Linked DNA regions of Kribbella sp. NBC_01245. The protein of the gene in region 1 interacts with the protein of each later gene in a pairwise test. Links are inferred from orthologs where the notes say so. Each region holds a gene or a part of one and is shown on either strand. Other genes may lie near its edges. The genes, in order: dnaE and OG394_RS28200.

Region 1 (14,759 bases):
CTGCTTCCAGGGAGTGGTTGGATCCGCCATCGTGCACTTCCTCCGTCAGAAAAGCCCGAACCTGACGAAGGGACGAGACCGGCGCCGTCGCCAGAGTCCCGCGGTACCACCCTTCTTGGTGACGGTCGAACGCGCCACCCACTCGTAAACGCACCACTGCTGGTTCTACTGAGCCTTGCGGCCGTTCTTCCAGCGACTCCGGGGTGATAGCCCCATCAACGCCTTGTGATTACGCCCTTCGAAGTCTACGACCACGCCTTGCCCGAACACGAATCCTTAACCCTTGCCGGTTGGCCGGGTCGTTGGTGGGCACCCGTCCCCCTGAGTCTTCCGAATTGTCAGGCCGGTCCGGGCCGCGTCAAGGGCTTCATCGGCTGTCGCCGACGCTGACGCGCCCTTGACGCGGCCCGAACCGGCCAAAGGCGGCAGCTATCAGGGGGACGGGTGAGGTCTGCCCGTTTGCGTACGCCGTCCGGTCTGGGATGGCGAGTGGTGCGGCTTCCTGAGTCAACTGGACGTTTTTCGGGCCGGAAAACGTCCAGTTCGCTCAGGAAGATGATGCTGCACGTCTTTGCGGCGGTTATGTGCCCGCAATTCGTGCGTTATCCCGTCATCTCCTGGGTTCCGGTGCGAACTAAACGGCCCGGAACCCAGAATCTCAGACGTTAACCCTCCAAATCGAGAGCGCCATCCCGAATTTTGGCGATGCGCCCTCCAAATCCGGATGTGCGCCGCCCTATTCCGAGGGTCGACCCGCGGAATGGGGAGTCGACATGGCAAATTTCGCGAGTCCACCCCCCATTCCGCAGGTCGACCCTCGGAATAGGGTCATGGCCGGTGCCGTCGCCGGGATGGTGTGTGCTGGGAGTGGCTGGCCATCCGCGAGGTGGGTTACCACCCCGGAACGGCGGGTTCACGTGGTTGTTGCAACACCTCGATTTGAGGAGTTGTGATGGTTATGTCGTTTGTGGAGGACAACGAGCGTCACGGTGCTGCCTTGTTGCGGCTGGTGGATTCGGGGGTCGGGGTAGCGGCTGCGTGTGAGTCGTTGGGGATCGGGCGTGGTCGTGGCTATGAGATCTTGCGGGCTCGTGGCCGTGGTTCGCGTCCGCGCACGGTGATCACTGATGCGTTGCGGGAGCAGGTCATCGCGGTGTTCAAGGAATCGGGGAACATCACTGGCGCGGGTTCGGCCTGCGGGTTGAGGCATGACACTGCCCGGCGGATCCTTGTCGTGGCCGGGCTGGTTCCCGCGGTGCGGGCCGTGAAACGCAAGACCCAGGCCAGGGTCCGCCTCGAGGAGTTGCTGGAGGCGGGCTGGTCCATCACGCGCGCAGCCAAGGAGGTGGGCGTGCATCCGGGTACTGCGCGGGACTGGCATCACGGGGTCCGCAGGGTGGGCAACACGCGGGTCTATCCCGATGGGCGGGTCGTGGACTACGGCACCACAACCCGATACTCCACTTCCATGACCCCATCAGCTGACGCGGTGATCAGCGACCGTTACCTGTGCCTGGACCAGCGGCTGGCGATCGCCGATGGGCGGGTCAACAAACTCACCTTGACCGCGATCGCGGCCGGCATCGGCAAGGACAAGTCCACAGTCTCTCGTGAGATCCGCGCCCACAGTGTTGAAGGAACCTACCTGCCCCACCAAGCCCACCGCGACGCTGCGGCCGCCAGGGCCCGGCCCAAGACCTCAAAGCTGGTCACCGATCCCGCGTTGCGTGAGCAGGTCGAGCTGGGTCTGGAGCGGAAGTTGTCGCCGGAGCAGATTTCGAACAGGCTCGTCAAGGACTTCCCCGACGACGAGAGCATGCGCGTGAGCCACGAGACGATCTACAAGGCGCTCTACTTCCAGGCCCGCGGCGGCCTCAAACGCGAAGTCCAGACCGCGCTGCGCACCGGACGGACCCGCCGCAAACCACAACGCCAGCCCGGCCAGCGCCAGCACCGGTTCGTCGAGGAGATGATCATGATCTCCGAGCGGCCCGCCGAGGCCGACGATCGCGCGGTTCCCGGCCACTGGGAAGGCGACCTGATCATGGGCGAGAACAACCGGTCCGCGATCGCCACCCTGGTCGAACGCACCACCCGCTACACGATGCTGGTCCACCTGCCCGGCGGCCACGACGCCGAACAGGTCCGCGACGGTCTCATCGCGACGATGAAAACCCTGCCCGGCCATCTGCGCGGCTCGCTGACCTGGGACCAGGGCTGCGAAATGGCCAAACACAAACAGTTCTCCATCGCCACCGACATGGCCGTCTACTTCTGCGACCCGCACTCCCCCTGGCAGCGCGGCACCAACGAAAACACCAACGGACTACTGCGCCAGTACTTCCCCAAGGGCACCGACCTGAGCATCCACGGACCCGAAGACCTCGAACACGTCGCCCAAGAACTCAACGGGCGACCACGCAAAACGCTCGACTGGGACACCCCAGCCGAACGCCTACGTGATCTACTCACCACCTAGAAACCAACCCGGTGTTGCAACGACCCCTCGAAACCGCCAACCCGGGGTGGTAAGCCACCCGCACGATGGCTACCCCTCGCCAGGCAAGAGCATTCCGCGCCAACCCGCCACCCGAACACGGCACCACCCGGCCACCGAGCGCGGCACCACCCTGGCGTCCGTGCACGGCGGCACCCGACCACTGAGGATTGCGCCACTCGCCACCGGACGGCATCGCCCGGCCAATCGTGCGTGGCGTCACCCCGGGCGTTCGTGAAGGGCAGCGCCCGGCCATCGAGGACCGCACCGCTCGGCAATCCGCGAACGGCGTTGGCCGGCCATCCGTGAATGGAATCGGTCGGTCATCGCGAACGGAATCAGCCGGCCAATCGTGAACGGAATTAGGTGGCTATTTGTGAATGGGGAGGCGTGATGCAGGCGGTCATACTTCGCTCGTCCCCCTGAATAGCCCGCCGCACTTGGTGGACCCGGGTCGGGTCAAGGGCGCGTTAGCGTCGGCGGTAGCCGATGGAGCCCTTGACGCGGGCCGGGTTCACCTGACAATTCGGAAGAACTCAGGGGGACGAGTGCCCACCGAAGAGCACGGTTCGAAGGTGATACCGGGCTGGCGATTAGCGTTGATTCGTCCGAATCCGCCCGCCTACGTAGGCGACCAAACGGACCCGCCGCAGAAAGGGGCGAGCGGATGCAGACGAATCAACGCAGCCATGGAGGGGGCTGCGCAGCAGGGAGAGGACGTCGCGTGAGCGGGGTGGGGCTAGGTGGGTGGGGGTTTGGGGTTGACAGGTTGGGTGGGGCGTCACACGGTGGGTCACACGGGGGTGGGGGAGGTTGTGGGGAGGCCGCGGGGGTGCGGTCGTGGGGGATTGAGGGGAGATGCTGGAAATGGAAGCTGGCACCGTGGATTTCAAGGCGGTCAAGGACAAGCAGCGCGCGGGTTGGGAGACCGGCGACTATCCGCGGGTGGGTAACACCTTGCAGATCATGGCCGAGAGGCTTGTCGGGGCGGCGGAGGTTCATGCGGGGGAGAACGTTCTCGATGTCGCGTGTGGTCAGGGGAATGTCGCCTTGTCTGCAGCTAGGCGGTTTGCCACCGCGACAGGGGTCGATTACGCGGCAAATCTTCTGGCCCAAGGGCGTGAGCGGGCGGAAGCAGAGCACCTACCGGTCACCTTCATTGAGGGCGATGCCGAGGAACTCCCCTGCGAGGATCATGAGTTCGACGCGAGTCTCAGCACGGTTGGCGTGATGTTCGCGCCGGACCAGTTCCGGGCCGCGAGCGAGCTCGTTCGGGTAACCCGTCCGAACGGCAGGATCGCGCTCGCGAGTTGGACGCCCGAGAGCCTGGTCGGTGCGATGTTCAAGGTGATTGGCAAGTACGCGCCGCCGCCTCCTGCGGGGGTGGTGTCGCCGATGCTGTGGGGCACGGAGGCGCGCTTGGCGGAGCTGTTCGGCGACAAGGTCGAGTGGACGGTGCTCAAGCGTCGTACGTTCGAGTTCTGCTACCACTCGCCGGAGCACTTCTCCGAGTGGTTCACGCAGTACTACGGCCCGATCACCCGCCTCGCCGGAACGCTCGACGAGACGCCGCGGGCGCAGTTCGCGGCGGACCTCACCGAGGTGGCAGCTCGGTACAACAAGGCGACCGACGGGACGCTGTACGCACCCGGCGAGTACCTCGAGGCAGTAGGCATCCGGCACTAACGACCGGCCCGACCGGCGCCGAGGTGCAGGTAGCCAAGGGGCAGGTAGCCAAGGGGCAGGTCGCCAGGGGGCAGGTCCCAAATGGTCGGCAAGGGGCAGGTCGGCGAGGGGGCAGACGGGAGTGGGGATCGGCGTCACAATGTGCTCGGGGGGAGTGCTGGAAACATGGTGACGATTCGTTTACTGGGTCCGCCGGCCATCGTGCGGGACGGTCAGGTGATGCGGCCGCCGCGGGGGCGGAAGGCTTGGGCGCTGCTGGCCTATCTGCTGCTGGCGGATCGGCCGCCGAGCCGCCGGCACCTGGCCGATCTGCTCTTCGCGGACGCGGAGGACCCGCTCGGCGCGCTGCGCTGGACCTTGGCGGAGTTGCGCCGGGCGCTCGGCGTGCCAGGCGTACTCGGGGGAGATCCGGTCAGTACCGACTTCGGCGAGGACCTCACGGTCGACGTACTCCTCGTCATGCAGGACGAAGCCGACCTGCTCTCGGCCACGGGTGAGCTGCTCGAAGGGCTGGAACTCCCGTCGAGCCTGGAGTTCGAGTCCTGGCTGTTGGTCGAGCGGCATCGGGTCTCGTCCCGGATCGAGGCCCGGCTGCATCAGAAGGCCGTCGCGCTGCTCGCCGCCGGCCGGGCGAGTGATGCCGTGACGTATGCGAGCCGGGCGGTGGCATGCAATCCGCTTGAGGAGGGGAACCACGAGCTGCTCGTTCGCAGCCTGGCCCAGACCGGCGACCGGCATGCCGCGCTCAAGCAGGTCGCCGTCTGCCAGGACATCCTCCGCGTCGAGGTCGGCATCGAGGCCTCGCTCGCCCTCCACGAGGCGGCCAACGCCCCAACCGCCACCCTGACCAGGCCCAGCACCGGGGCCGGCACCAAGACAAGCACCAAGACAAGCACCGAGGCGAGCAGCGAGATGAGGGGGAAGATGCGGATCCCCGGACCGTTGGCCAGCGGCCGGGCCTCGGCGGTCGGGCAGCTCGAGGCGGGCCGGGCTGCCATCGCGGCAGGCGCGGCCGACGCCGGGGTCGAGTGCCTGCGCCGGGCCGTTTCCGAGGCGGCCCGCTGCCAGGATCTCGCCCTGCACGGACGGACGCTCGCGGCACTAGGCGCCGCACTCGTCCACTCCGTCCGCGGGCGCGATGAGGAAGGCGCGCTCATCCTCCACGAAGCGATCGACCTCGCCACTCAGGCCGGGGATGACGCCGCCTTGGTCACGGCGTACCGGCTGCTCGGTTTCGTGGAGGTCCATGCCGGTCGGCGGAAGACGGCCGACGCCTGGTTGGCGAAGGCGCAGGCCGTCGCGCGGACCGATGCCGAGCTGGCCGCCGTACTCGGGGTGCGGGGGATGAACGCCTCGGACCGGGCCGATTACCCGGCGGCCTTCCGGCATCTCGAGGACTCGGTCGACCGGGCTACCGCGGCAGGCGATTCGCGCCAGCAGGCTTGGTCGCTCTCGATCCTCGGCCGGGCCCACCTACTCCGGGGCGAACGCGCGCAGGCCGGCGCCGTAGTCGCGCGGTCGATCGAGCTGGCACACGAGCAGCGGTGGATCGCGTTCCTGCCTTGGCCGGAGGCGTTGCGGGCCGAGATCGACCTGTACGACGGACGGCTCGACGCGGCGGCGGATGATCTCGAGCAGGCGTGGGTCCAGTCGTGCCAACTCGGCGATCCGTGCTGGGAGGGCATGACCGCGCGGGCGCTCGGCCTGCTCAGCACCCTGCGCGGGGATCATCGCGGGGCGATCGAGTGGTTCGGCGAGGCCGCGACGCGTTCCAACCGTGGGCCGGATCGCTATCAGTGGATCCACGCTCACGTGCTCGACACGATGATCACCACCGCGCTCGACCGGGACGAACCGGCCCGCGCTCTGCCGTTATTGGCGCGGCTGGACGCGCTCGCCGCCCGCTGCGACATGCGCGAGCTGGTCGTACGGGCGCAATTGCACAAGCACCGACTAGGCGACCGTACGGCGCTCGGCGCGGCCGCGTTGATGGCAGCCGATATCGACAACCCAGTCCTGACCCAACTCCTGAACGGATAGCCGATGACCGCGACCGCATTCCTGCCCGGGCCCGTGGCCGAACCTTCGCCCGAGACGCTCGCGATGTACCAAAATGACGTGAACGAGCTCGGGCAGGTCATGAACATCACCCGTGTCTGGGCGCACCAGACGGCCGCGCACGAAGCGTTGTTCGGCCTGCTCGCGCAGTGCGCCGAGGCCGCGAACCTCGACGTACGGCGGAAGGGGATCCTCGTCCTCGCGACGGCGTCGACGCTGGGTGATTCGTATTGCTCGCTGGCCTGGGGCCGAAAGCTCGGTCTCGAGGCCGATCCCAACCTCGCGGCCGGGGTGATCGAGGGGCTCGACGATGGTCTGACCGAGTCCGAGCGGGCGCTGGCGAACTGGGCCCGGAAGGTGGCGCGCGACGCGAACGGCACCAGCGAGGGCGACGTACAGGAGTTGAAGGAGGCCGGATTCACGGACGCGGAGGTCGTCGCGATCACCGTGTTCGTGGCGCTGCGCTTGGCCTTCTCGACCGTGAACGACGCGCTCGGCGCCCGGCCGGACGCCCTGTTCCGCGCCGCGGCATCCGCGGAAGTCCTCGCGGCGGTCGACTACGGCCGGCCCATCGCGGAGGACTGAGACACTTTCGGGATGCGGGTTTTGGTACGAGTGAAGCCGGGTACATCGCGAACCAGCGTCGGCGGCCGGTACGACGGACCGGGCGGTGTCGCGCTGGTCGTCTCGGTTGCCGCCCGGGCGGTCGAGGGGCAGGCGACTCGCGCCGTGCTCGAAGCGGTCGCTACGGCCTTCGGCGTACGGCGGTCGGCAGTGACGTTGGTGCGGGGCGCGACGAGCCGGGACAAACTACTCGAAGTCGACGGTGCGTCAGCGGATCGTCTCAGCGAGTTGCTCGGTTAGCAGCGCGTAGCACAGTTGAACCGTTTGTGTCACTCCCCGAAGTCACAACTCGTCTCATATGACGCAAACAACATCGAGTGTGGTTGAAGAACCGACTACCGTATGTCCACGGTCTGCGCGTCGGGCTGGTACGTGGACCGTGCGTGCCCTACATTCTTGCGACCAGTCCGCATCAGTCCCCGACGATTGCAGGGGGTAGTCGCTATGGCTACATCGGCTCCGAAGAAGTCCGCCCCCGTACGCACGCCCGTGGTCAAGAAGAAGGCCGCGGTATCCGCTGAGACCGGCACGGCCAAAAAAACGCTGGCGAAGAAGGCCCCGGCCAAGAAGACTGCGGCCACCAAGGCCCCAGCCGCCAAGGCTCCGGCCGCGAAAGCCCCGGCTAAGAAGGCCCCGGCCAAGAAAGCGCCGGCCAAGACCCCCGCTAAGGCCATGAACGCCAAGGCCACGACAACTGCCAAGAAGGCATCTGCCCAGGCAACACCGACGAAAAGGGTGGCAGTGAAGACTAGCGAGAACAAGACAGCGGCCCCGGCGTCCGGCAAGGCAGCTGCCAAGGGAGCGGACAAACTCACTGTCGGAGCGAGCGAGGCCCCGTGGACGACAGCGGAGATCGCCGAGATCCGCGGTGAGCTGGAAGCCGACGCCAAGCACCTGCGTGAGGAGATGAACACGGCCGAGCAGGAGATCGCCGGCCTGTTCCGGGACGGTGGCGACGGCGCCGGTAACGACCCGGCCGACGTCGGCTCCAACACCTTGGAGCGCGACAACGAGATGTACCTGGCGAACAACGCGCGCAACATGCTGGAGCAGATCGAGCACGCCCTGTCGAAGCTGGCAGACGGGACGTACGGGGTCTGCGAGAGCTGTGGCAAGCCGATCGGCAAGGGTCGGTTGCAGGCGTTCCCGCGTGCGACACTGTGCGTGTCATGCAAAGAACGCGAAGAACGCCGCTGAGTCAGACACCAGAAGCCAGTCCCGGTGACGCCCCGGAGCTAGATCCGGGCGCGCAGCCGGAGGACGCGGAACCGGCCGACACCTCGTCGGCCGGTTCTGCGTCGTCGTCCGAGGAGCCCACGGTTTCGGAGCCGCCGGCCTTGGAGCCCACGGCCGGCCGCCGCCTACCGCTGCTGTTCGCCCTGATCGGCCTGGCCGTGGTCGGGCTGGACCAGCTGACCAAGGTGCTCGCGCTGAACAACCTCGAGCCGGGCGAACCGGTCGACATGATCGGATCGCTGCTCCGGCTGAACCTGATCCGCAATCCCGGCGCCGCCTTCAGCCTCGGTAGCGACTACACCCCGGTGATCGCGGTCATCCAGATCACCGTTGCGCTGGTCGTGGTCTACCTGGCCCGTCGGCTCGGCTCGACCGGCTGGGCGCTGGCCTTCGGTTTCCTCTTCGGGGGTGCCGTCGGCAACATCATCGACCGGATCTTCCGCGAGCCGTCGCCGTTCCACGGGCATGTGGTCGACTTCCTGCAGCTGCCGCATTGGGCGATCTTCAACGTGGCCGACATGGCCGTGACAACCGCCGCGATCCTGATGATCGTGCAGACATTGCGCGGTATCAAGCTAGACGGCACCCGGGAAGTATCGTCCGGAGCAGGGAAGGCAACCAGTGAGTGATTCGCGCACAGTGATCGTGCCGGACGGTCTGGCTGGTGAGCGTCTCGACGCCGCACTGTCCCGCCTGTTCGGTTTCTCGCGGACCAAGGCGGTCGAGATGATCGACGCCGGCCTGGTCCAGGTCGACGGCGCCAGCGCGATGAAGTCGGCCCGGGTCGTTGCCGGCTCCCTGCTGGACGTCGAGATCCCGCCGCCTCCGGGCGAGATCCAGGTCGTGCCCGAGATGGTCGAAGGCCTGCGCATCGTGCATGACGACGACGAGATCGTGGTCGTCGACAAGCCCGTCGGAGTCGCGGCCCACCCGTCCCCGGGCTGGACCGGCCCGACCGTCATCGGCCATCTCGCCGGCGCCGGTTTCGCCATCTCGACCAGTGGTGCCGCCGAGCGCAAGGGCATCGTGCACCGCCTCGACGTCGGCACCTCCGGCCTGATGGTGGTCGCGAAGACCGAGCACAGCTATACCGTGCTCAAGAAGGCCTTCAAGGACCGCACGGTCAAGAAGATCTACCACGCGCTGGTCCAGGGCCACCCGGACCCGTTCACCGGCACCATCGACGCCCCGATCGACCGGCATCCCCACCACGACTACAAGTTCGCCGTGGTCGCCGGTGGTAAGCCCAGCGTCACGCACTACGAAACCCTCGAGGCATTCCGCTTCGCGACGCTGCTCGAGATCACCCTCGAAACGGGCCGGACCCACCAGATTCGCGTGCACATGGCGGCCGTCGGCCATCCGTGTTGCGGAGACGCGCAGTACGGCGCCGACCCGGTCCTAGCGGAGCGCCTCAACCTGTCCCGACAATGGCTGCACGCCATGCGCCTCGGGTTCACGCACCCGGGTTCGGGGGAGTACGTCGAATACAGCTCGACCTATCCGTCCGACATCGAGAAGGCCCTCGAAGCCCTCGCGGACGCCTACTAGGCAGATGCGGCTCTACCTTTCGTCGTACCGGCTGGGGGATCATCCCGAACACCTGCGCGCGCTCTTCAAGAGTGAACGCGCGCGGGTGGCGGTCATCGCGAACGCCCTGGACGCCGTACCGGCTGAGCTCCGGGCCGAGATGGTCGAGCGTGAGCTTGCGGATCTCGCCGGGCTTGGTTTGACCGGCGTCGAGCTCGACCTCCGCTCGTCTGTCGACCTTCAGGGGTACGACGGGGTGTGGGTGCGCGGCGGGAACGTTTTCGTCCTGCGTACGGCGTTTGCTCGCAGCGGTTTCGACGTACTACTTAAGTCGGCGCTTGAGGCGGACTCGATCGTTTATGCCGGGTACAGCGCGGGCGCCTGCGTATTGGCTCCGAGCCTGCGCGGTCTCGAGCTGTGTGACCCCGTGTCGGACGTTGACGGCGAGGTGCTGTGGGACGGCCTCGGGCTGATCGACGAGGCGATCGTGCCGCATGTCGACTCGCCGGGACATCCCGAGACCGATCTCGTCCGCCCGATCGTCGACCTCTACCGCCGAACCGGCGTACCGCACCTAACTCTCCGCGACGGCCAGGCGCTCCTGGTCACCGGTTCATCCCGTCAGGTGGTCTGACGCGCCCGGATATCGGGCGGTGTTCGGGGTGCTCGGAGAGGCGATTCAAAAACTGTCCTAGCCGCCGTTTAGGGTGAGGTTCTTCCCGCTCACCGGCGTCCCCTGGAGGTCTGCTCAGACATGCCGTCCGCCGACAGTTTCGTGCATCTGCACAACCACACCGAGTACTCCATGCTGGACGGCGCCGCACGGATCAACGAGCTCTTCAAGACCGCCGAGCAGATGGGCATGCCCGGCCTCGCGACCACCGACCACGGCTTCGTCTTCGGGGCCTATGAGTTCTGGAAGACCGCGCAGAAGTACGACGTGAAGCCGATCATCGGCGTCGAGGCCTACCTCACCCCGCAGACGCACCGCACCGAGCGCCGCCGGGTGAAATGGAGCGAGGGCGGTAACAGCAGCGACGACGTCTCGGGTGGTGGTTCGTATACCCACATGACGCTGCTCGCCAAGAACACGAACGGCATGCACAACCTCTTCCGGATGGCGTCGCTCGCCAGCCTCGAGGGGTACTACTTCAAACCCCGGATGGACCGCGAGCTGCTCCAGACGTACGGCGATGGGCTGATCGCGACCACGGGCTGTCCCGGTGGCGAGGTCCAGACCCGGCTGCGCCTCGGGCAGTACAAGGAGGCCGTCGCGGCGGCCGCGGAGTTCCGGGACATCTTCGGCGCGGAGAACTTCTACTGCGAGCTGATGGACCACGGGCTGCCGGTGGAGAAAGTCGTCCAGACCGACCTGCTGAAGCTCGCGAAGGACCTCGGCCTGCCGCTGCTCGCGACCAACGACCTGCACTACACGCACCCGGGTGACTCGGTCGCGCACGCGGCCCTGCTGTGCGTGCAGTCCGGCTCGACGCTGTCCGACCCGAAGCGGTTCAAGTTCGACGCGGACGAGTTCTACCTGAAGCCCGCCGACGCGATGCGCGAGCTGTTCCGCGATCATCCCGAGGCCTGTGACAACACGCTGCTGATCGCCGAGCGCTGCAACGTCACCTTCACCGAGGGGGAGGGCCGGTTCATGCCGCGCTTCCCCTGCCCGGAGGGTCACAACGAGGAGTCCTGGTTCGTCTCCGAGGTGGAGACCGGCCTGCACAAGCGCTACCCGGCCGGCGTGCCGGACCACGTCCGCAAGCAAGCCGAGTACGAGATCGAGGTCATTGTCTCGAAGGGCTACGCGGGGTACTTCCTCGTCGTCGCCGACTTCATCAACTGGGCCAAGGACCAGGGCATCCGGGTCGGCCCGGGCCGTGGTTCCGGTGCCGGTTCGATGTGCGCCTACGCGATGCGCATCACCGACCTCGACCCGCTCCGGCACGGTCTGATCTTCGAGCGCTTCCTGAACCCGGAGCGCATGTCGATGCCCGACTTCGATATCGACTTCGACGACCGTCGCCGCCCCGAGGTGATCCGCTACGTCACCGAGAAGTACGGCGACGACCGGGTCGCGATGATCGTCACCTACGGCACGATCAAGGCCAAGCAGGCGATCAAGGATGCCGGCCGGGTGCTGGACTATCCGTTCGCGATGGGTGACCGGATCACCAAGGCGATGCCGCCCGCGGTGATGGGCAAGGACATCCCGTTGTCCGGCATCTTCGACTCCGCGCACAAGCGGTACAGCGAGGCGACCGAGTTCCGCGCGCTCTACGAGTCCGACGCCGATGTGCGCAAGATCGTCGACACCGCCCGCGGCCTGGAGAACCTGAAGCGCCAGTGGGGTGTGCACGCGGCCGGCGTGATCATGTCCAGCGAGCCGCTGATCGACCTGATCCCGATCATGCGCCGCGAGCAGGACGGCCAGATCATCACCCAGTTCGACTACCCGAGCTGCGAGACGCTCGGCCTGGTCAAGATGGACTTCCTGGGTCTGCGCAACCTGACGATCATGGACGACGCCGTCAAGAACGTGGAAGCGGCGCACGGCATCGAGCTCGACCTCGACGCGCTCGGCGAGACCCTTGACGACGCCAAGACCTATGAGCTGCTCGGCCGCGGTGACACGCTCGGGGTCTTCCAGTTCGACGGCGGCCCGATGCGGGCGCTGCTGCGGTTGATGAAACCCGACAACTTCGAGGACATCTCCGCCGTCGGCGCGCTCTACCGGCCAGGTCCCATGGGTGCGAACTCGCACACCAACTACGCGCTGAGGAAGAACAACCAGCAGGAGATCAGCTACCCACACGACGAGCTCGCGGTAGCGCTGGAGCCCATTCTCGGCACGACGTACGGCCTGATCGTGTATCAGGAGCAGGTGATGGAGATCGCGCAGAAACTCGGCGGCTACACGCTGGGTAAAGCGGATCTGCTCCGCCGGGCGATGGGTAAGAAGAAGCGCGAGGTGCTCGACGCGGAGTACGTCGGGTTCTCCGAGGGCATGAAGGCGAACGGGTTCTCCGAGAAGTCGATCAAGGCGCTCTGGGATGTCCTGGTGCCCTTCTCCGACTACGCGTTCAACAAGGCGCACTCCGCGGCGTACGGTCTGGTTTCGTACTGGACCGCCTACCTGAAGGCGAACTACCCCGCGGAGTACATGGCCGCTGTGCTGACGTCCGTCAAGGACGACAAGGACAAGATGGCCATCTACCTGAACGAATGCCGCCGGATGGGCATCAAGGTGCTGCCGCCCGACGTCAACGAGTCCGACTCCAACTTCACCCCGGTCGGGACCGACATCCGCTTCGGCCTGTCCGGGATCCGCAACGTCGGCGTCAACGTGGTGGCCGAGATCGTGTCGGCGCGTGAGTCCGAGGGCCGGTTCACCGATTTCGTGGACTTCATCGACAAGGTGCCGCTGCCGGTCTGCAACAAGCGCGTCATCGAGTCGCTGGCGAAGGCGGGCTCGTTCGACTCGATGAACCACGCCCGCCGGGCCGTCGTCGCCGTGCACGAGCAGGCGGTCGACGAGGCCATCGACCTCAAACGCAACGAGGCGCACGGGCAGTTCGACCTGTTCAGCATGGGCGATGACGACAGCGGTGAGGGCGGCAGCCGGCTGACCGTGACGGTGCCCGAGATCGAGGAGTGGGACAAGGCCACCAAGCTCGCGCATGAGCGGGACATGCTCGGTCTGTACGTCTCGGACCACCCGCTGTTCGGCGTCGAGCACGTGCTCACCAACGGCACCGACTGCACGATCGGCCAGCTGCTCGCGGACGAGGAGCGCCCCGACGGGACTCAGGTCACGATCGGCGGTCTGGTCACCTCGGTGCAGCGAAAGGTCAACAAACGCGGCGATATCTACGCGATCGTCACGCTGGAGGACCTGGAAGGTTCGATCGAGGTGATGATGTTCTCCTCGGCGTACCAGCTCGCCGCGCATGTGCTGGTCAACGACGCGATCATCTTGATGAAGGGCCGGATCCGGCGCCGCGACGACCGGGTCGAGCTGAGTGGCTCCGACGTCACCGTGCCCGACCTGACCGAGGGGCCGTCCGGTCCGGTGGTCATCTCGATGCCGGTCAACCGGTGTACGCCGCCGGTGGTCGAGCAGTTGCGCGAGGTGCTGTCGGCCCACCCGGGGATGACCGAGGTGCAGTTGCGCCTACAGGCCCGGCAGAAGACGACGGTGATGCGGATCGGCGACCGGTTCCGGGTCACGCCGACGCCTTCGCTGATGGCGGATCTCAAGGCGTTGCTCGGTCCGCATTGCCTGGCCAGCTGATGGGGCTTCTTCGGGGAGGCCTCAGGTGATGGGTCACACTGGCGAGGTGAGTCAGTATCCCCAGCCGTATCCGCAGCCCTATTACCAGCCGGCCGTCGCCCCTGAGCCCTCATTGCCGTGGGCCCGCGCCTTGAGTGTCACCGTCGCGGTCTTTCTGGTGGTGGGCGCGATCGGCGGCTGGGTCTGGCAGCAGTACGCACCGCTCGCCCGCTACTCGGTCGACGCTGATGGCGGCTCGCTGGGGGAGGAGGAGATGACCCGGGTCTTCGGCCCCGACGGCACCTTCACCGCGATCGGATTCATCGCCGGCCTGGTGATCGGCGGCGCCTTGTTCTGGTGGTTGCACCGCTATGGCCCCTGGGCGGTCGCGATCGTCGTCGCCGGCTCAGCGCTCGGCTCCGGCGTGGCCTGGGGCGTCGGTATGCTCCTCGGCCATGATCCGCTGGACCCCAGGCTGGAGGCGGCCAAACCAGGCGACCTCCTGCCGGCACCGCTCGAACTGCATGGCTGGACCCCCCTCGCATCCTGGATCGTCGGGGCAGCTCTGGTCGCCGCCGTTATCGCGGCCACGACCTGGCGGAATGATCCGCCCGCGGCTGCAACCGGACCGGCCTCACCTGCGTCCGAGCAGACGCCGTGGATGCACTAACCTGACCCGGCCCGGCGATCGGCCGGACGATCCGAGGGGGCTCGATGTCTGACCACACCAACCCGCCGTACGGCGGCCAACCCGGCCCGGGGTATCCCGGTGCCAACCAGGCCGGGCCTTATGGTCCGCCTGCCGGCCAGCCTGGGTCTTACGGTCCGGGCGGTCCGGTTCAGCCCGGGCCC
Region 2 (13,694 bases), 3.7 Mb from region 1 along the record:
ACAAAGGGATCGACACCGCGACGTACACCAGCATCAGGCCCCACCGGCTGTCGACGAGGTACATCCGCGTCATCAGCACGTACAGCGCGCCAAGGGCGATGAAGCCCGGGATCATCTGCGTCACCAGGAAGGCGCCCATCACGGCACCCTTGGACCGGAACTCGAACCGCGCCAGCACGTACGCCGACAGCAGCGACACCACCGTCGCAAGGGCGGCCGCGACGGTCGACACGATCAAGCTGTTGCCCAGGTAGACCGCGAAGTTCGACTGCTCGAATAGGCCGGTGTAGTTGTCCAGCGACCACTTCTCCGGCCAGTATCGCAGCGGGTAGGCGAAGATCGTGCCCGGATCCTTGAACGACGTGACCAGGATCCAGTACAGCGGGAAGACCGTGATCAGCAGGCACAGCCCGAGCCCGGCGTACTTGACGATCCGGCCCGCGATCGACTCGTGCCGGATCATGCGGCGGCCACCTTTCTGGGACGCTTGACCTCGCGAGGGCGGATGGCCATCAGATAGAAGACCGCGAAGACCATCAGGACGAAGACCACCATCAGACCCATCGCCGAAGCGCGGCCGTAGTCGCCTTCCTGCGTCACCTGGATCATGTACGACGTGACGATGTGCGTCTCGTTCGCGGGACCACCGCCGGTCATGCCGAAGATCAGCTCGGGCGAGTTGAAGATCCAGATCACCCGCAGCAACACGGTCAGCGCGAGCGTCGTCCGGATCGACGGGATGGTGATGCTGAACAACGTGCGGACCTTGCCGGCGCCATCGATCGCGGACGCCTCGTACAGCTCGTCCGGCACGGATTGCAGCGCGGCCAGGATCATGATGGCGAAGAACGTCACGCCATACCAGACGTTCGCCACGATGACCGCGATCATCGCGTAGCGGGCGTCCGCCAGCCAGGGCACGGGTGTGTCGATCAGGTGCGTCTTCATCAGCAAGTCGTTGACCACGCCGAACTCGCCGTTGAACATCCAGCGGAACAGGATGCCGATCAGGAAGCCCGACACGGCCCACGGGAAGAACACCAGCGCCTGGTACGTACCGCGGAACCGGAATTTCCGCCGCAGCCAAAGCGCCATCGTGAACCCGATGAGGAACTGCGGCACCAGCGAGCCGACCACCCAGACGATCGAGTTCCACACGGTGCCGCGGAACATCTCGTCGCCCAGGAGGGTCTGGAAGTTCTTCAGGCCCACCCACGACGTATCACTCAGGTCGTTCAGGTTGTAGTTCCTGAAGGCCATCTGGACGCCCTGAAGCAACGGGTAGAACGTGAAGAGCCCGACGAACACCAACGCCGGCAGCATGAACGCGAACAGGACCAAGCCGGTCCGGCCGGTGAAGTGCTTCCGGCCGGACACGGATTTTGTGGCGGCCATAGATCAGTTACCGGCCCACTTCTTCGTCCAGTACTCGTCCCAGCCCTTGAGGATCTCTGCCGGCTGGGCCTTCCCAGTGATCAGCTTCTGCACTTCGCTGTCGGCCTTGTTCTCCCACTCGGTAGACCAGGCGACACCGCGCGGCTGCGTCACCACGATGTACGTCTCGGGTGACTCGTTCATAGCGACGTACGACGCCCAGGGGCCGTCCTTGAAGTACGGGTCGTCCGCTGCGCTCTTGAGGATCGGTACGAGGCTGTTCTCCTTGGAGAACGTCATAGCCGCGTCACCCGACGTCAGGAACTTCACCAGCTTCACGGCCTCAGGCTTGTGCGTACTGCCCTCGGCAACACCCCAACCGGCGTTGGCCAACGGCTGCGCGGCCTTACCCGTAGGCCCGACCGGAAGCGGCGCCGTACCCCACTGGTCTTCCTTGATCGTCTTGGACTCCTTGACGGTCGCGATGACCTCCGGGTCCTGCAAGAGGAACCCAGTCGTACCGGACGTGAAGCCCTGCACCATCTCGGGATAGCCCCAGCTGACCGACGAAGGCGGCGACGCGGTCTTGAACAGGTCGACGTACATCGTGAGCGCGTCAACGGCCTTCGGCGACGAGAAGATCGTCTTGCCGTTGGTGAGCTTGAACGCGTTGTCCCGGTTGATCTCGTCGATCACGTACGCCGAGATGACCGCTACGGCGTTACCGCTCGCGCCCTTGCCGCCGCGGAAGGAGTAGCCGTACCGGTTCTTGCCCGGGTCGTTGATCTTCTTCGCCTGCTCGGCCATGTCGGTCCAGCTCTTCGGCGGACCGGCGAACCCGGCCTGCTGCGACAGGTCCTTCCGGTAGAACAAGGAGAGGCCGTAGAACCCGTAGGGCACCATGTACGACTTGCCGCCCTGCTGCGCCACCTTCAGCGCGTTGGCCGTCAGGGCGTCGAGGCCCTCCCAACCCTTCAGGTCCGGCGCCATGTCGTAGATCCACTTGTTGCTGGTGAACGGGCCTACAGTCGAGTCACGCACTTCCAGCACGTCTACGCCCTTGCCGGACTGCAGCATCTGCTGGATCTTCTGGTCGGCCTGGTTCGTCGGGGGCGAGATCAACTGGACCTTGATCCCCGGGTTCGCCGTCTCGAAGTCGCCGATCAGCTTCTTCAGGAGCGCCGTACGGGTCGGGTTGGTCAGACTCTCGACCATCTGCAAGGTGGTGCCGTCGGCGGCCTTCTCGGCCGGACCGGGCCCACAAGCGGTCAAGGCGACGGCCATGGCGGACAGTGCTGCGAGTAACTTCACTGGTTGGTACCGCATGGTTGTTCTCCTCCGGGTGGACGACTCACAGGGTGCGGGGGAACCCATCGGACATCTGATGAATCTGGAAGCCGTCTCAGCACACTAACCAGATTTGGGCGTCCTGGGTAGCCATGTGTTCACAAGGTGACCAATAGTGGTCTGAGGACTTACCCTCGTCGAGCTAGGTGTTCACGGGGTTCGAGAGGGAGGTGGACCGGATGGCGGCGACGGACAAGGCCCTGGCCGGCCTGCGGCAGATGATCGCGTCAGGCGCCATCGGGCCGGGCGAGCAGTTCCCGCCCGAGCCCGAGTTGTGCGACCGCCTCGGGGTATCGCGGAGCTCGCTGCGCGAGGCGGCGCGTTCGTTGGCGGCGCTCGGGGTGATCGAGTCGCGGCACGGATCCGGAACGTACGTGTCGGCGCTGGATCCGGCGGAGATCATCAGCCGGTTCTCGCTGTCGGTGGAGCTGATTCCACTGGAGGGCGTGCTGCAACTGCTCGAGGTTCGCCGGGTGCTGGAGTCGCACGCGACGGCCGCGGCAGCCGCTCGGCAGGACCCGGAGTTGGAGGCGCAGCTCGGCGCGATCCTCGACCAGCTCGAGGCGACCACCGACGCCGCGGAGATCCAGGCCCTCGATGCCGAATTCCACGGCGCGATCTGCAAGGCCGGCGGCAACCCGACCGTCACCGCCCTGACCGGCGTCATCCGCGGGCGCGGCGGTCACTACCGCATCTTCGAACCAGGCGACGAGTTCAACGCCATCAAACAAACCAGCGACCGAGGCCACCGAGCCATCCTCGCCGCCATCGCCACCCGCGACCCCGCAGCCGCCGCCACCGCCGCCTCGGCCCACATAGCCCAAACCGAACTCTGGCTCCGAGCCCTACGCCCAGAACCCAAGATCTGAACTTCTTGCGCGACCTCTGTCGAGATCTTGCGCGGGGATGTTGGGATGCGTAGGGTCCGGGAGGCGGGCGTGAGTGCGCGCCGCCTTGAGTGTGAGGGATGGGCCGCCCATGTCCCGGAGCCGTCGGATTGCCGTTGTCGCGGTGTTCGCGATGACCGTTGTGAGCAGTGTCGCCACCACCGCGTCGGCCAATGAGGCGGCGCCCGTCATCACCAGGGCAGGGCTGGACCCGGCACTGGTGGAAGGACGCGGCGCCACCGTCGCGTTTCTTGAGCAAGAGGCCGAGAACGCGGTCACCAACGGCCAGCGGATCGGCCCGAGTCGGGAGGCGTACACGCTGCCCGCGGAGGCATCTGGTCGTACGGCGGTGAGGCTCGCCGAGGCGGGGCAGTACGTCGAGTTCAGGCTTTCGCGGCCGGCGAACGCGTTGACCTTGCGCTACAGCATCCCGGACGCCGTTGGAGGCGGCGGGATCACGGCACCGCTCGACGTACTCATAAACGGCAAGAACCGGCACACGATGACGCTGACCTCGGAATTTGCCTGGCTGTACGGGATGTACCCGTTCTCGAACGACCCGAATGTCAATCCGCATCCGGGCTGGTGGAAGCCCGAGCCGGATCCGGTCGCGAAGCCGTTCCGGCCGAACCACTTCTACGACGAGCAGCGTCTGCTGCTCGGCAAGACGTACCAGGCGGGCGACCGGATCCGGTTCAAGGTCCCGGCGAATTCGCCGGCCGACTGGTACGTCCTCGACCTGGCCGACTTCGAGCTTGCGAAGGCACCGGCGAAACAGCCGCGGAACTCGCTTTCCGTGGTGACGTTCGGCGCCGACCCGACCGGCCGTCGCGACGCGGCACCCGCGATCGAACGCACCATCGCGGTCGCGAAAGCCCTTAAAATGAAGGTGTTCATCCCCGCCGGCACGTTCCAGGTCAACCGGCACATCGTCGTCGACAGGGTGACGATCCAGGGCGCCGGCAACTGGTGGACCATCATCAAGGGCAAGGTGCTGCCACTCCCGGCACCCGCCCCCGACAAGTCGATCCACAGCGCGCCCGGCTTCTACGGCAAGTACGCCGACGCGGGCGGCAGCACCAACGTGCACCTGTCGGACTTCGCGATCGAGAGTGACGTGCGCGAGCGAATCGACACCGACCAGGTGAACGGTATCGGTGGCGCGATCGGCGGCGGCTCGACCATCGAAAGGCTGTACATCCGGCACACCAAGGTCGGGATCTGGCTGGACGGGCCGATGAGCGGGCTGACCATCCGCGACAACCTCATCGTCGACTCGATCGCGGACGGGATGAACCTGCACCTCGGCGTCTCGCACGTCCGCGCGACCAACAACTTCGTCCGCAACAGTGGTGACGACGGCCTGGCCATGTGGTCCGAGGCTAACGAGCAGGGCCTGGTCAACCACGACAACGTCTACGACCACAACACGGTCCAGACCCCGGTGCTGGCCAACAACATCGCCATTTACGGCGGCCGGGACAACGCCGTCACGGACAACCTGGTGGCGGACCCGATCCGCGAGGGCAGCACGCTGCAGGCCGGGTCGCGGTTCAACTCGACGCCGTTCGAGGGCAAGCTGGTCTTCGCGCGCAACACCACGGTTCGCGGCGGACCGCGCGATCTGAACTGGAACATCGGGCTCGGCGCGATCTGGCTCTACGCGCTCCAGTCGGATATGGAGGCCCGGATCGAGATCACGGATTCGAGCTTCCTCGACTCGACGTACAACGCGTTCATGTTCGTGGTCGACTGGCCGGTCAAGGACCAGTACGAGGTGACCAACGTCGTCGTACGCAACGTCAAGGTCGACGGCACCGGCACGAACGTCGTCAACGCCCGCGTAGGTGGTTGGGCCAGCTTCGAGAACGTAGACGCGCGTAACGTCGGCGCGCCCTTCGTCAATAACTGCGGCACCTTCCAGTTCGACGGCACGCCCGAGTTCGACGTACGGCTGATCGGTGACAGCAATGACGGCAACTGGACGACAGGTGCGACCGGGCCGACCCTCTGCGACGACCGGCCGGTAGTGGTTCCTGCCCCACCCCCTAGTCCCTGGTAATGCCCTAGGGTCGAGGGCATGCGTGAAATGGCTAAGCGTCTGCATGGTCTCGGCACCACGATCTTCGCGGAGATGTCCGCCCTGGCCGTGCGTACCGGCTCGGTCAATCTCGGCCAGGGTTTTCCCGACACGGACGGCCCGGACTCGATCCTGGAGGACGCGATCCGGGCGATCCGCGGTGGCGCCAACCAGTACCCACCGGGTCGGGGAATCCCCGCACTGCGTCTGGCGATCGCTGCGCACCAGGACCGGTTCTACGGGCTGAAGTACGACCCGGACACGCAGGTCCTGGTGACGACTGGTGCCACCGAAGCGATCGCTGCCGCGCTACTGGCGTACGTCGAGCCTGGGGACGAGGTAATCGCCCTCGAGCCGTACTACGACTCGTACGCGGCGTGTATCGCCATGGCCGGCGGCAAGCGCGTCCCGGTGACACTGCGCGCGCCTGACTTCCGGCTGGACCTGGACGAGCTTCGGGCGGCCGTGACGGACCGTACAACGGTGTTGCTGATCAACTCACCGCACAACCCGACGGGCACGGTCCTCACCGACGACGAGCTGCGCGGGATCGCCGAACTGGCCGTCGAGCGCGACCTGGTCGTCATCACCGACGAGGTCTACGAGCACCTGGTCTTCGACGGCGGCCGGCACATCCCGCTCGCGTCGTACGACGGCATGGCGGAGCGCACGGTCAGCATCGGCAGTGCCGGCAAGACCTTCTCGGTGACTGGCTGGAAGATCGGCTGGGTGACGGGTACGCCCGAGGTAGTGACGGCGGTGACCACGGCCAAGCAGTTCCTCACGTACGTCTCGGGCGGTCCGTTCCAGCCTGCGATCGCCGGAGCTCTTGCCCTGGGCAACGACTACTTCGACGGGTTTCGCGCCACCATGCAGGGCAAACGCGATCGCCTCTGCGACGGTCTGACCGGGTTGGGGTTCGAGGTGTTCAAACCCCAAGGCACGTACTTCGTGACGACCGACGTCCGACCCCTCGGGTTCAGCGACGGCATCGAGTTCTGCCGCATGCTGCCCGAGAAGACCGGCGTCGTCGCCATCCCGCACCAGGTCTTCTACGACAACGTCGAAGCCGGAAGGCCCTTGGTCCGTTGGGCTTTCTGCAAGCAGGACGAGGTCATCGACGAGGCCCTGTCCCGCTTGGCCAAGCTCTAGGCGATCAGCTGTCGCGAAGGGCAGCGCGCTGTACGTCGCTGAGGCGTTCGGGCCGGACGTCGATCGCATACGCGCCGGATTCCGTACGCCGCAGCGCGATCGGGTCGATCAGGTCCGGGGTGTAGTCGGCGTCCCGCAGGGCCCGAGTAACCCGCTCGTCCGGCCAATCCAGCGCGGTGGCCAGTTCCGCCGTACTGCGTGGTCTGCCGGCGTGGATCAGCGCGGCGGTCACGGTGAGGGCGTCGTTGATCGCGGCCTCGGTCGGACCGCCGGCCATGTCCTCGCTGAGGCGGCCGATGAACTGGCGCATCTCCTCGAGCCTTACGCCGGCAGGGGTTTCGGCGCCGAAAACCTCGACGCCAAGCTCGGCGGTATCGGCCCACATCGCGTTCTGCCGGGCGCTGACCTGCCAAGTCCGGAGCCACACGTCGTCGTAGATCACGTATTTCTCGCGCCTGCGGCCGGGATCGGGCTCGCGATGGATCAGCTCCAGCCCTTCCAGGTAGCCGATCGCGTTCGAGATCGAGGCAGGGCTGACCCGCAGGCGCTCGACCAGGTCCGCGGAGGTGAGACTGCCCGCGTCCGTGGTGAACAGGCACGACAGCACCCGGGCCGCCATTCGCGGCATGCCGGTCTGCACCATCAGCGCGGCTAGCTGTTCCTGGAAATCCTGTGCTGCTTGGGGATTCCGCCCGTAGCCGGGCTCGACGACTGTGGTTGCCGTCGGCAACTGGCTTGTCTTGGTACGACGTGCGCGCTGTTCCGTGGCCCGGTGTGCGCGATCGGCCTGGTAGTCGCCAGGGCCGCCGTTCCGGGCGACCTCGCGGCTGATCGTGGAGGTCGGTCGGCCTAGCTCGCGCGCGATCTCGGAATACCCGAGGCCGTCCGCCAGCAGAGCCGCGATGCGCTGGCGATCGGGCCGGCTCAGCCTGCCGCCGGGCATCCGCTCACCGCGGACCAGGCCGGAAGATCGGCGGCGCAATCGCAACCCCAGCGCCGTCCCCGTCGCCAGGTCCTGAGAGGAACGGGCTGAGCGCCTCGGGCGTGCGGGCGATGGCGGTGGTGCCGTCGTCGGCGGTGATGATCGGGCGCTGGATGTGCTTCGGATTGGCCGCGAGCAGCTCCAGCCAGGCCTGCCGATTCGCCTCATCGCGCGGCAATGCCTTGATCGCGTCGGCGGCAGGGCCATCGGGCCGGGCGACGTGCCACGGCTCCAGGCCGAGCCGCTCGACCACGGCCGCGAGCTCGGCGGCGGTCGGCGGATCGTCCAGATAGCGGCGAACCGTATAAGCGATGCCGGCCTCGTCGAGCGCGGCCGTGGCGGCCCGGCACTTAGAGCAGGCGGGATTGACCCAGATCTCCATCAGCGCCTGACCCCGAACCAGTCCTTCGTCGGCTGCTGCGTCATCATCACCAGGATGCCGACGTGCAACGCGATCCCGATGATGCTGGCCGGCAGGGACAAGATCCCACCCAGCACGCCGAGTGAGGCGACCACCATCAGCATGATCCGGGCCCAGCGCGCCCGCCGGTGCAGGAAGATCGCGGGCACGATGTAGATCAACCCGCAGATCGCGAACACCAGCGGCAGAATGCCCTCGGCCTCCGGCTGCCCCAGCGTCTCGGCCATCCCGGCACCCGCGGTGGTCATCGACACCAGCGCGCCCAGCAGCGACATCACCCCGAGCACGACCGAGATGATCGACGCGACAACGACCTGCCGCGGCGGCTTACGCGCGACCTGCCCGCCCGGCCAACCCGCCTGCTGCCCCGGCGCCGGCCACCCCGGCTGCCCACCGGGCCCACCAAAACCGCCAGGTCCACCAGGTCCGCCAGGTCCGCCAGGTCCGCCAAAGCCACCGTGCCCGCCATAACCACCAGGCGCCCCAAACCCACCGGGCGCACCAGAGCCAGGCACCGGCCCATCAGCGGGCCCGCCGCCACCAGGCGCGAACGGCTGAGCCCCGGGATACGCCTCACCATGGCCAGGCGTGCCGGAACCACCGGCCGGGGCAGCACCACCAGCCGCGCCGGGTCCGAAGACGCCGGAACCTTGATAAGGTCCCGGCCGCTCCGGCGGCGGCTGGCTGGACTCGGGTGGACCGTGCTGGTCACTCATGAAGCGTCTGTCCTTCCAAAGGACACGAGTTGTGCCCTCTCCGACGATGATCCCAGATCAACCCTGAGCGGCTTGGACATCAAGGGCGTCCTTGCCCTCATTCAGGCTGACCTTGACCGTGTCGCCATCGCGAATCGTTCCGGCCAGCAGACCGCGGGCCAGCTCGTCACCAATGGCCGACTGCACCAGCCGCCGCAGCGGCCGCGCGCCGTACACCGGGTCATAGCCGGTCAGAGCCAGCCACTCCATCGCACCCTCCTCGACGTCCAACGTGATCCGGCGATCGGCCAGCCGACGCTGCAGCGCCTTGATCTGCAGGCCGACGATCTGCGTCAGCTCCTCGCTGCCGAGCGCGTCGAACAGCACGATCTCGTCCAGCCGGTTGATGAACTCAGGCTTGAACGACTGCCGCACCACCGTCATCACCTGGTCACGTTTGACGTTGTCGTCGAGCGACATATCGGCCAGGTACGACGAGCCGAGATTGCTGGTCAGGATCAGGATGACGTTGCGGAAGTCGACCGTCCGCCCCTGCCCATCGGTCAGCCGGCCGTCGTCGAGGACCTGCAGCAGGATGTCGAAGACCTCGGGATGCGCCTTCTCCACCTCGTCCAGCAGGATCACCGAGTACGGACGCCGCCGCACGGCCTCCGTCAGCTGGCCACCTTCCTCGTAACCGACATAACCCGGAGGCGCACCGACAAGCCTCGACACGCTGTGCTTCTCGCCGTACTCCGACATGTCGATCCGGACCATCGCCCGCTCGTCGTCGAAGAGGAAGTCCGCCAGAGCCTTGGCCAGTTCGGTCTTACCGACACCGGTCGGACCGAGGAACAGGAAGCTGCCGGTCGGGCGATCCGGGTCGGAAATGCCCGCGCGCGCCCGTCGTACGGCGTCGCTGACGGCCTTGACCGCGGTCCGCTGGCCGATCAGCCGGGAGGCCAGTTCGTCCTCCATCCGGAGCAGCTTGCCGGTCTCGCCCTCGAGCAGCCGGCCGGTCGGAATACCCGTCCACATCGCGATCACCTCGGCGATCTCGGTCGGGCTGACCTCGTCGTGCACCATCGCATCCGGGCCTGCTTCCACCGGCTCGGCGGTGGCCAGGGCTTCAAGCTCTTTGCTCAGCTCGGGCAGCTCGCCGTACAGGATGCGGGCAGCCGTCTCGAGGTCGCCATCGCGCTGGGCCCGCTCGGCCTGACCGCGCAGCTCGTCGATGCGCTCCTTGACCTCACCGACCCGGTTCAGCCCGGACTTCTCCTTCTCCCACCGGGCTTCCAGCGCCCGCAGCTCTTCCTCGCGATCGGCCAGATCCGCGCGCAACCGGGCCAGCCGGTCCCGGCTGGACGGGTCTTCCTCGCGGGACAGCGCGAGCTCCTCCATCTTCAGCCGGTCGACGCTACGCCGCAGCGAGTCGATCTCGACCGGGGACGAGTCGATCTCCATCCGCAGCCGCGAGGCCGCCTCGTCGACCAGGTCGATCGCCTTGTCGGGCAGCTGGCGACCGCTGATGTAGCGGTTCGACAGGATCGCGGCGGCGACCAGGGCCGAGTCGGAGATGGCGACCTTGTGGTGCGCCTCGTAGCGCTCCTTCAGACCGCGCAGGATCGCGATCGAGTCCTCCACGCTGGGCTCACCGACGAAGACCTGCTGGAACCGCCGCTCCAGGGCCGGGTCCTTCTCGATCCGGGTCCGGTACTCGTCGAGCGTGGTGGCGCCGATCATGCGCAGCTCACCACGGGCCAGCATCGGCTTCAGCATGTTGCCGGCGTCCATCGCGCCTTCGCCGGACGCGCCCGCGCCGACGACCGTGTGCAGCTCGTCGATGAACGTGATGATCTGGCCGTTCGACTCCTTGATCTCGGTCAGTACGGCCTTCAGGCGCTCCTCGAACTCGCCGCGATACTTCGCGCCGGCGACCATCGCGCCGAGGTCGAGGCTGATCAACCGGCGACCCCGCAGCGATTCCGGCACATCGCCCGCGATTATCCGCTGCGCGAGGCCTTCCACCACGGCGGTCTTACCCACGCCGGGCTCACCGATCAGGACCGGGTTGTTCTTGGTACGACGCGACAGCACCTGCACCACGCGACGGATCTCGGAGTCCCGCCCGATCACCGGGTCGAGCTTGCCGTCGCGAGCGCGCTCGGTCAGGTCGACGCCGTACTTCTCCAGGGTCTTGGTGGTGCCCTCGGCCTCCGGCGACGTGATCCGCCGGTTGCCGCGGGCGTCGTCGAACGCCTTCAGCAGCGCGTCCGCGGTCACGTCCAGCGCGGACTTGGCCGGGCCATCGACGGTCGCGAGCGAGATCAGCAGGTGCTCGGTCGAGATGAACTCGTCGCCGAGCCCGAGCGCACGCTGCTCGGCCTGGTTCAGCACGTCGCTGGTCTTCGGGGACAGGCTCGGCGCCTGCACGCTGCCGCCACTGGTCCTCGGCAGACGCGCGAGCTGCTCGGCCGTCCGGCGCCGGATGGCGTCCAGATCCGCGCCGGCCGCCTCGAGCAGGCCGACGGTGGTCCCCTCGGGCTGCGCCAGCAGGGCGGAGAGCAGGTGAATCGGCTCCACGGTCGGGTTACCCGCCGAGGAGGTCTGACGGATCGCCACCGACAGGGTTTCCCGGGCAAGCGTCGTCAACCGCTGAACATCCATCTGTACATCCGGCCTTTCCGTGAAGTGCTAAGGACACTTGGAATAACGTACCCAAGGTTGAGTCCATTCCACTCAACTCTGCCAGATCCACTCAAGCGCGGACCCGCTCAGCCGGTACTCTCGGGGCGACAGACTTGCGCCTAGGAGGGCCCTGAGTGAGCGAGAATATTCCGTCCGCCATCATCCGCTGGCCGCATTCCGCCGGAGGTTCGGCGTACTGCCTGGGCCGCTTGGTCCAGCGTCCGTCGGCCGCGCCGGTGATCGTGCTGACCGAACTGGCGGGCAACCCCGACGTGCTCGGGCTCAGCGCCGACTTCGGCGGGGCCGCCACCGCGGCGTACCGGCAACTCGGCGACGGGATCGACCCGCTGTCGATCGTCTGGGTGGCGCAGCACGGGGAGTTCTCGTCGTACGACGCGGCGGGTGCGCCCGAGACGCTGACCGAGGTCACCGTGCGATTCGACGGGCAGCGCTTCAGCTGCGACCTGACCGACCTACGGCTGCTCCCGTTCGCGGAGGCCGAAGCCTGGCAGCAGGCGCTGGGGCTTCAGCCGGTGGCCGCCGTCCTCGCCACGGTCGCCTGAGGCCGGGATGACACTGCCAGCCACCCGCGCATTGTCCGGAGGCGCCGTCCTGAAGTCGGTCCGCGCCGACCTAGCGCCGCACCGGGCCGTCATCGAGCCGCAGAACAAGAGGGTCTCGGTGATCCGCTTCTCCGCGCAGGAGACCGATCCCCAACTGTGGCAGCACCGGATGGAGGCCTCGCGGGTCTCGGCCGAGCAGAAGGTGAAGGCCTTCTCCCACCTCGGGTACCAGGTCGACCACGAGGTGCTGCCCGGCGGCACCAGCGCGGCGGACTTCGCCCGGCTGATCGACGAACGCAGTGCCGATCCCAATACGTCGGCGATCATCGTGCAGTATCCGCCGCCCCCGCACCTCGCGCCGATGGTGCAGCGGATGGCGCCGGAGAAGGACATCGACGGCCTGCTGGGCGAGCGCTCCCAGCAGCAGGCGTGCGCGACCGCCGAAGGCATCGCCCGCGTGGTCCGCCCGTTCGCCCAGGACAACCCGAGCATCGCCGTCATCGGCGGCAAGGGATTCGTCGGCAGCGGGGTCGTACGCCTGCTGGAGCAGGACGGCCTGCGGGTCACCAGCCTGGACGCGGGCGACGACCTGCGCCAGGCGCGCAACGCGGACATCATCGTCTCCGCCACCGGCAATCCGCACGTACTCACCAACGACGTGGTCCAGCCCCATCACCGGCTCGTGGTCGACTCGGGCTTCATGCCGCAGGCCGACGGCAGCATCGCCGGCGACGTCCACCCCTCGGCTCAGAACGTCCCGCAGTACATCACCCCGGTGCCCGGCGGCATCGGCCCGGTAGAGATGGCCGTACTGATGGACCGGGCCGTCAAGATGGACTCCGATCCCAACCACACTCCGTGGACCTGCCAGCCCGTTCCCTATCTGGACAAGGGGCAGGTGGCCGCGATGGAGAGTATGCCGTCGGCCACGGCCAGTGCCTCCCGAGGCGTCGACGGCCGCGCAGCCGATGGCAGCAAGCCGGAGAGCATGCAACACCGCGCGCCCACCCAGACCAGCGCGTCCCGGGACGCCCAGGGTCCGTCGGTCTGACCATGCTCGACGAGGTCTACCCGCAGCTGAGCGCCGTGGCGATCGGCCGCGGGGTAGCCACCGGCGAACTGTCGGCCGCCGAGGTCATCGAGGCCGCGCTTCGGCGGATCGCCCTGGTCGACGACACCGTCCGCGCTTTTCGTGAAGTGTGGGCGGACGAGGCTCGGGCCACTGCCCGTGAGATCGACCGGCGCCGCTCCTCGCTTCCGCTGGCCGGCGTGCCGGTGGCGTTGAAGGGCACGGAGGGTACGACGTCGGAGCAGGCGCAACGGCTTGTGGCCGCCGGTTGCGTGCCGGTCGGACTCACCTCGACGCCCGGCCCGGGGACCGACTGGCAGACCTGGGGGTGGACCGATCGCGGCCCGACCCTGAATCCGTGGGACCACGAGCTTGTCCCGGGCGGCTCCTCGGCCGGGTCGGCCGTGGCGGTGGCGACCTCGATGGTCCCGCTGGC

Evidence for each region.
Region 2: the proteins of dnaE (region 1) and OG394_RS28200 interact in binary tests that used the Escherichia coli proteins (3 or more experiments, as listed by UniProt). The link is inferred for Kribbella sp. NBC_01245 from one-to-one orthologs.

The regions. Positions count from the first base shown.
Region 1 is NZ_CP108487.1:2,431,782-2,446,540, reverse strand. What follows is about bases 10,083-14,128. They hold dnaE (DNA polymerase III subunit alpha), read left to right. Parts: upstream 10,083-10,385; coding sequence 10,386-13,928; downstream 13,929-14,128. Other genes in these bases: OG394_RS10740 (hypothetical protein), read left to right, coding at 13,975-14,128; OG394_RS10750 (Type 1 glutamine amidotransferase-like domain-containing protein), read left to right, coding at 10,083-10,265. In the rest of the region: ileS (isoleucine--tRNA ligase), read right to left, coding at 1-30; OG394_RS10790 (IS30 family transposase), read left to right, coding at 1,325-2,479; OG394_RS10785 (class I SAM-dependent methyltransferase), read left to right, coding at 3,365-4,183; OG394_RS10780 (AfsR/SARP family transcriptional regulator), read left to right, coding at 4,349-6,223; OG394_RS10775 (carboxymuconolactone decarboxylase family protein), read left to right, coding at 6,227-6,826; OG394_RS10770 (DUF167 domain-containing protein), read left to right, coding at 6,839-7,105; OG394_RS10765 (TraR/DksA family transcriptional regulator), read left to right, coding at 7,310-8,062; lspA (signal peptidase II), read left to right, coding at 8,035-8,730; OG394_RS10755 (RluA family pseudouridine synthase), read left to right, coding at 8,723-9,652; more of OG394_RS10750, read left to right, coding at 9,657-10,082; more of OG394_RS10740, read left to right, coding at 14,129-14,577; OG394_RS10735 (DUF3352 domain-containing protein), read left to right, coding at 14,622-14,759. UniProt on the Escherichia coli protein: DNA polymerase III is a complex, multichain enzyme responsible for most of the replicative synthesis in bacteria. This DNA polymerase also exhibits 3' to 5' exonuclease activity. The alpha chain is the DNA polymerase catalytic subunit.
Region 2 is NZ_CP108487.1:6,168,582-6,182,275, reverse strand. The notes cover bases 4,784-7,764. They hold OG394_RS28200 (pyridoxal phosphate-dependent aminotransferase), read left to right. Parts: upstream 4,784-5,688; coding sequence 5,689-6,840; downstream 6,841-7,764. Other genes in these bases: OG394_RS28195 (GbsR/MarR family transcriptional regulator), read right to left, coding at 6,845-7,764; OG394_RS28205 (glycosyl hydrolase family 28-related protein), read left to right, coding at 4,784-5,670. In the rest of the region: OG394_RS28225 (carbohydrate ABC transporter permease), read right to left, coding at 1-463; OG394_RS28220 (carbohydrate ABC transporter permease), read right to left, coding at 460-1,395; OG394_RS28215 (ABC transporter substrate-binding protein), read right to left, coding at 1,399-2,700; OG394_RS28210 (FadR/GntR family transcriptional regulator), read left to right, coding at 2,901-3,590; more of OG394_RS28205, read left to right, coding at 3,700-4,783; more of OG394_RS28195, read right to left, coding at 7,765-7,783; OG394_RS28190 (ArsC/Spx/MgsR family protein), read right to left, coding at 7,788-8,204; OG394_RS28185 (hypothetical protein), read right to left, coding at 8,204-8,758; ATP-dependent chaperone ClpB, read right to left, coding at 9,017-11,605; OG394_RS28175 (hypothetical protein), read left to right, coding at 11,761-12,189; OG394_RS28170 (bifunctional 5,10-methylenetetrahydrofolate dehydrogenase/5,10-methenyltetrahydrofolate cyclohydrolase), read left to right, coding at 12,197-13,240; OG394_RS28165 (amidase), read left to right, coding at 13,243-13,694. UniProt on the Escherichia coli protein: Shows aminotransferase activity with methionine and histidine as substrates, and to a lesser extent also with phenylalanine.